2 regions of the Streptomyces sp. NPDC057939 genome follow, and region 1 is predicted to be linked to the other one. Evidence: riboswitches for the same ligand, from Rfam matches in the RefSeq annotation. Region 1 holds a riboswitch; the other holds the start of a gene.
What was found. A riboswitch is a leader RNA that binds a small molecule or an ion and turns the genes downstream of it on or off. The one in region 1 is predicted to bind glycine.
Positions count from the first base shown of each region.

Region 1 (3,397 bases):
ATTTCCAGGGTGGACTGCTGGCGCACGAGTTCGGCGTCGACGGCCGCGGCGACGTCGGGGTCGAGCTCGTGGAGGGGCGTGTTCAGTACGGACATCGAGATCCCCTGGGGTGTCAGTTGTCGGAGTGGGTGAGCGCGGCGTACTCCTCGGCCGAGAGCACGTCCTTGGGCTCGTCCGAGAGGCGCACCTTGAACAGCCAGCCACCCTCGAACGGGGCCGTGTTCACGAGGGCCGGGTCGTCGACGACGTCCTGGTTGGCCTCGACGACCTCGCCGGAGACGGGGGAGTACAGGTCGCTGACCGACTTGGTCGACTCCAGCTCGCCACAGGTCTCGCCCTCGGTGACGGTGTCGCCGACCGCGGGGAGCTGGGCGTAGACGACGTCACCGAGCGCGTTGGCCGCGAACTCCGTGATGCCGACCGTCGCGACGCCGTCCACGGCGTCCGACAGCCACTCGTGCTCCTTGGTGTAACGCAGCTGCTGGGGGTTGCTCATGACCTGATTCTCCTGGATGCGGGGGAGTGGATACGAACAGCGGTCTTGGTTGGTGAGACGGTACGAGACGGCGCCGTACGGGTGTCCGTACGGCTGTCCGTGCCGCGATGCCGTGTGCGGGACTACTTCTGCCGCTTGTAGAACGGCAGGGCCACGACCTCGTACGGCTCATGCGTACCGCGAATGTCGACGCCCACGCCGGAGGTGCCGGGTGCGGCGTGGGCCGCGTCGACGTACGCCATCGCGATCGGCTTGCCCAGCGTCGGGGACGGGGCGCCCGAGGTGACCTCGCCGATGACCTTGCCGTCGGAGACGACCGGGAAACCGGCGCGCGGGACGCGGCGGCCCTCGGCGATCAGGCCGACCAGCTTGCGCGGCGGGTTCGCGGCGGCCTTCTCGGCGGCGGCCTCCAGCGCGGCGCGGCCGACGAAGTCGCCCTCCTTCTCGAACTTCACGACCCGGCCCAGACCCGCGTCGAACGGGGTGAGGGAGGTGGTCAGCTCGTGCCCGTACAGCGGCATGCCCGCCTCCAGGCGCAGGGTGTCGCGGCAGGACAGACCGGCCGGGACCAGGCCGACGCCCGCGCCCGCGGCGGTCAGCGCCTGCCACAGCTCCACGGCGTGCTCGGGGGCGACGAACAGCTCGAAGCCGTCCTCGCCGGTGTAGCCGGTGCGCGCGATCAGCGCGGGCACGCCCGCGACGGTGCCCGGCAGGCCCGCGTAGTACTTCAGGCCGTCCAGGTCGGCGTCCGTGAGGGACTTCAGGATGCCGGGGGACTCCGGGCCCTGGACGGCGATCAGCGCGTACGCGTCACGGTCGTCACGGACCTCGGCGTCGAAGCCGGCGGCGCGCTCGGTGATCGCGTCCAGCACGACCTGGGCGTTGGAGGCGTTCGCGACGACCATGAACTCGGTCTCGCCCAGGCGGTAGACGATCAGGTCGTCGAGGATCCCGCCGTCCTCCTGACAGATGTGCGTGTAGCGGGCGCGGCCGACGCCGACGGTCGAGATGTTGCCGACCAGGGCGTGGTCCAGCACCTTGACGGCCTCGGGGCCGGTCAGGGTGATCTCGCCCATGTGGGACAGGTCGAACAGGCCGGCGCGGGTGCGCACGGCGTTGTGCTCGTCGCGCTCGCTCGCGTACCGCAGCGGCATGTCCCAGCCCGCGAAATCGGTCATGGTCGCACCGAGCGAACGGTGCAGCGCGTCGAGCGCGGTCAGGCGGGGGGCAGTGCTCATGGGTGTGGCTCCCGGGTCCCAGGGCATGACATGACGAGGACGATCCTCCCCATCTGTCATCGGAACCTGAGAGGTTCGCCGGGAGTTCCCGCGCGTACGGGTCAACTCCACGGCTTGCACCTTGGGTGGAGCACGCTCCGACGACCGTCGGGGACGGTCGTGTCGCGGCTCGCTTTTCAGATCTGCCTCATCCACGCGGTACGGGGCCTGAGAGATTCAAGGGAGGTACTTGCTCCTTCGGCGCCCGGGCACGGCCTTGCGGCCCTGCCGGGACTCTCCCGCGCGGATTCAAGCGGCCGGTATGCAGTTGGTGTCCAGATGGCGCACATCATTGCACGGGACGTCCGGGACCGGGCCGTCGGGCCCGGAAGAAAGCCGAGAGCGGAACCGGGGGCGCCGGATTACCGTCTCTTTACACTCAGTGGGCATGGGGCTCGTGCGGCCCCGTTTCGGGGGGGAGACGCTGTGCGGAGGTTCGGAGTGGTCACCACAACGCAACCCGTCGGAGGAGGCGCCGGAGGCGCCGGAGTCGACGGCGTGCCGACCCAACGGGGCGCGGGCGTGGATCCGCGCGTCGTCGTCGAGGGCGTAGGACCGGTCCGTGACCTGCGCGGATCCGCCGTGCGCGGCCCGCAGCGGCTCGGCTGGCCGACGGGGGACATCGTGGTGGTGTCCGGTCTGCCCGGCGGCGGCAAGAGCACGCTGATCAAGCGCGCCGCCGAGGGGGGCGGCATCGACTCCCAGGACGCCCGCGAACGCTGGGAGCGGCGGATGCCGGCCGCGCTGCCCTACGCCGCGTACCGACCGCTGGTCCGCGCCGCCCACTACTGGGGGCTGTGGCGCAAGCTGCGCTCCGGCGATTCCGTAGTGGTCCACGACTGCGGCACCCAGAGCTGGGTCCGCGGCCTGCTCGCCTCCGTGGCCCGCCGCCGGGGCTCCTCCCTGCACCTGCTGCTGCTCGACACCACCGCCGAGGAGGCCCTGTCCGGGCAGGCGGCGCGTGGGCGGCGGGTGTCCGCGTACGCCTTCGCCCGCCACCGCGGAGCCGTCCACCGGCTGCTCCGGGAGGCCGAGGCCGGGCGCCCGCCCGCGGGCTGCGCCTCCGCGACGCTCCTCGACCGCCGTTCCGCCGCAGCCGTGACCTCCATCGCGTTCCACGGCTGACTCCGGCCGGCCCGCCCGCAGCCGATAGCCTCGGCAGCACATCGGCGGGACCACACGGAGGGCAGGGGTACATGCAGGGCAGCGGCTGGCCGGCGAACGAGTTGGAGCAGGTGCTCGGGGCGGCGCTCGGGCAGACGGACGCCGGGGAGCGGATCCTGGAGGTGCTCGGGCGCAGCGCGGTCTGGGTACCGCTGCCCGAGGGAGGCGGCCCGGACCGGGGCAGCCTCAGCCTGCCGACGATGGTGATCGGCGGGGAGGCGTACGTCCCCGTCTACAGCTCCGAGGCCCAGTTCCGGTTCTGCGCCGGCCCCGGCATGGACTTCGCGATCGCCCCGGCCGTGGAGTTCGCCCGCGGCCTGCCCCCGCAGCTCGGCATCGCCGTGAACCCGGAGGGGGCCGTCGGCGTTCCGCTGCCCCCGGCCGCGGTCGCCGAGCTGTGCCGCGCCGGCCTCGGCCCGCTCGACGGACCGGCCACCGGGGGTCGCGTACGGCTCTTCGA
Region 1 is NZ_JBHVPG010000028.1:75,766-79,162, reverse strand. It holds gene glyA (serine hydroxymethyltransferase) at 1-95, opposite strand, end outside; gene gcvH (glycine cleavage system protein GcvH) at 113-496, opposite strand; gene gcvT (glycine cleavage system aminomethyltransferase GcvT) at 619-1,734, opposite strand; glycine riboswitch at 1,921-2,025, opposite strand; gene ACFVS6_RS26820 (AAA family ATPase) at 2,272-2,898, shown strand; gene ACFVS6_RS26815 (enhanced serine sensitivity protein SseB) at 2,970-3,397, shown strand, end outside.

Region 2 (3,397 bases), on a different contig from region 1:
GGCGACGGACACCAGGTCGGCGTCGACCTGGAAGAGGTTGACGCCGGCCTCACGGGCGGCGGCGACGACCTCGGCGGCCTTGCCGGGCACCCGGGCGGTGATCGTGTCGAAGTACGAGCCGTGAACGACCTCGACGCCGCCGGCCGTCAGACCCGCGGCGAGCAGGGCGGCGTAGCGGTGGGTGCGGCGGGCGATCGTCCGCAGCCCGTCCGGCCCGTGGTAGACGGCGTACATGCCGGCCATGACGGCGAGCAGCACCTGCGCGGTACAGATGTTGCTGGTCGCCTTTTCGCGGCGGATGTGCTGCTCGCGGGTCTGCAGCGCCAGGCGGTAGGCCTTGTTGCCGTCCGCGTCGACGGAGACGCCGACGAGGCGGCCCGGCAGGGAGCGGGCGTGCTTGGCCTGGACGGCCATGTAGCCGGCGTGGGGTCCGCCGAAGCCCATCGGGACGCCGAAGCGCTGGGTGGTGCCGACGGCGATGTCCGCGCCGAGCTCGCCCGGCGAGGTCAGCAGGGTCAGGGCGAGCAGGTCGGCCGAGACGGTGACGACGGCACCGAGCTCGTGCGCCTGGTCGATGACCGGCTTGATCTCGCGCACGGCGCCGGAGGCGCCGGGGTACTGGAGCAGCACGCCGAAGACGCCGCGCTCGGCGATCTCGGCGGGGATGCCGTCCGAGAGGTCGGCGACGACGACCTCCACGCCCGTGGGCTCGGCGCGGGTCTCGATCACCGCGATGGTCTGCGGCAGCGCGTCGGCGTCGATCAGGAAGACGCCGCCCTTGACCTTGCCGACGCGCCGGGCCAGGGACATGGCCTCGGCGGCGGCGGTGCCCTCGTCGAGGAGGGAAGCGCCGGAGGTCGGCAGACCGGTCAGGTCGGCGACGACGGTCTGGAAGTTCAGCAGGGCCTCCAGGCGACCCTGCGAGATCTCCGGCTGGTAGGGCGTGTACGCCGTGTACCAGGCCGGGTTCTCCATGACGTTGCGCAGGATCACCGGCGGGGTGAACGTGCCGTAGTAACCGAGGCCGATCATCGAGGACAGGACCTGGTTGCGGTCGGCGAGCGAGCGGAGCTCGGCGAGCACCTCCGCCTCGGTCCGCGCGTCGGGCAGGTTCAGCGCTTCGGCGGTCTTGATCACATCCGGTACCGCGGCGGCGGTGAGCTCGTCCAGGGAGCCGTAGCCCACCTGGGCGAGCATCTTCGCCTGCGCCTCGGCGTCCGGGCCGATGTGGCGCTGCTCGAAGGGGATGCCTCGCTCCAGCTGGGAGAGCGGAATGCGGTTGGCGGTCATTACGGAGGCCTCCTGGTCGTATGACCTGCGAGGGGCACCACGGCGCGGGCACCCGGACGGCCTCCCCCTCTGTCATCTCAACCTGAGAGCTTCACCGGGCCACGCGGGGGTCGCCCGCGGGATCCGGCTTTCACCGTCGGTGAGGAGAGGAGCCGGTACTGCGTCCCGGCACCGCTCCTGCTTTCCAGAGTGGCCTCTTCACGTGCGGTACGTATGCCTGAGAGATTCCGGGGAGGATTTGCTCCTTCGGCGCCTCCGTACAACTCATTCGGAGGACTCTCCCGCACAGGGTCAACAGCCGTCACCCAGCCTACCAGCGAGGATCTGGACCCTCCCTCGAGTGGCCCCGTCTGCGGATGTGCACTTTTGTAGTGATTACGGATGGAGTTGCGACCAAGTGGAGGGACCGTGCAGACCGACATCGATCCGCGCAGCCTGATCGGCCGCAAGGCATTCGACCGGAACGGCGCCAAGATCGGCACCGTGGACGAGGTCTACCTCGACGACGCCACGGGCGTCCCGGAGTGGGCCGCCGTGCGGACCGGCCTCTTCGGTCGGGACGCCTTCGTCCCGCTGGAGCCCAGCGAGGTGGTGGACGACGCCCTGCGCGTGCCGTTCGAGCGTTCCCTCATCAAGGACGCCCCCGATTTCGGGGTCGGCCGTCACCTCTCCCCCGAGCAGGAGCTCCAGCTGTACCACCACTACGGGCTCGACGTGGTCCTCCCCTCGGAGTTCCAGCACCCGCCGCCCCCGCCCGCCAAGAAGCGCCGCCGCGACGCGGGCCGGCCGGCCGGCGGGAGTTAGGCGGTACCCACCAGGGGCAGCGGATCGGACGGCTCCAGCTCGGGGTCGTCCACCCGGAAGGTGCGGACCCGGCCGGGCTGTGTCCCGGGCTGCTCGAACCGTACGGTCACGCGCCCCACGCCGCTGCCCTGGACCCAGCCGAGCCCGTACACGGCGTGCCGTACGTCACTCCCGGCCGCCCAGTGGCGCACCACACCTCCCTCGGAGCCGACGGCCGTCACCACGGCCCCGCCCGCGGTTCCACCCGCAGCACCGCCCGTACCGCTCGCGCCGTCCGTACCCGTGGCCTCCCCAGCTCCCTCAACCCCATCGCCCGCTCCGGCCTCCACGCCGCCGGACGACCCGTCCGCCCCGTCCGGCGCAACGGCACCGTTCTCCTCCGCTCCGTCCGCTTCCCCGTCCGCCTCCGCGGCGCGCACCTGGGCGAAGAGGTCCTCCTGGGTGTAGTCCGCGAGGCCCGTCACCCCGACCCCGAGCAGCCGGACGCCCCCCGTGGTGTCCACGCCCTCCAGCAGCCGCGCGGCCGCCTCGCGCACCACGGCCGGGTCGTCCGTCGGGCCCCGCAGGGTCTCGGAGCGGGTCAGCGTCGAGAAGTCGTAGCGCCGCACCTTGAGGACGATCGTGCGACCCGAGTGCCCGGAGGCCCGCAGCCGACCGACGCACCGGTCCGCGAGCCGCTGCACCTCGTGGCGGATCCGCACCCGGTCGTGCAGGTCCACGTCGAAGGTGTCCTCCACCGATACGGACTTCGCGTCGCGCTCCGCGACCACGGGCCGGTCGTCCAGCCCCAGCGCCATCCGGTACAACCCCGCCCCGTGCGCCCTGCCGACCATCCGCACCAGCTCGTCCTCACCGGCTTCGGCGAGCTCCCCGACCGTGGTGATCCCGGCCCGGCGCAGGTGCTCCCCGGTGGCCGGACCGACGCCGGGCAGGGTCCGCACCGACATCGGCGCGAGCAGTTCCCGTTCGGTGCCGGGTTCGATGAGCAGCAGTCCATCCGGCTTCGCCTCCTCGGAGGCCACCTTGGCGAGCATCTTCGAACCCGCGAGGCCCACGGAGCCGCTGAGGCCCGTCGCGGCCGTGATGTCGGCCCGCAGCCGCTCCCCCACGGCCCTCGCCCCGGCCGCGTCGAAGGCGGCGGAGCCCGCCTCCAGGTCCACGAAGGCCTCGTCCAGGCTGAGCGGCTCGACCAGTGGGGACAGCTCCCTGAGCAGCCCCATGACCAGCTCGCTGACCTCGCGGTAGAGGCTGAAGCGGGGGATCAGGCAGGCCCCGTTCGGGCAGAGCCGGCGGGCCTGGGCCA
Region 2 is NZ_JBHVPG010000014.1:9,133-12,529, reverse strand. It holds gene gcvP (aminomethyl-transferring glycine dehydrogenase) at 1-1,290, opposite strand, end outside; glycine riboswitch at 1,486-1,584, opposite strand; gene ACFVS6_RS17705 (PRC-barrel domain-containing protein) at 1,699-2,094, shown strand; gene ACFVS6_RS17700 (DNA polymerase IV) at 2,091-3,397, opposite strand, start outside.
Region 2: it holds a riboswitch for glycine, as region 1 does, so the genes downstream of both, gcvP (aminomethyl-transferring glycine dehydrogenase) here and gcvT (glycine cleavage system aminomethyltransferase GcvT) in region 1, are expected to answer to the same signal.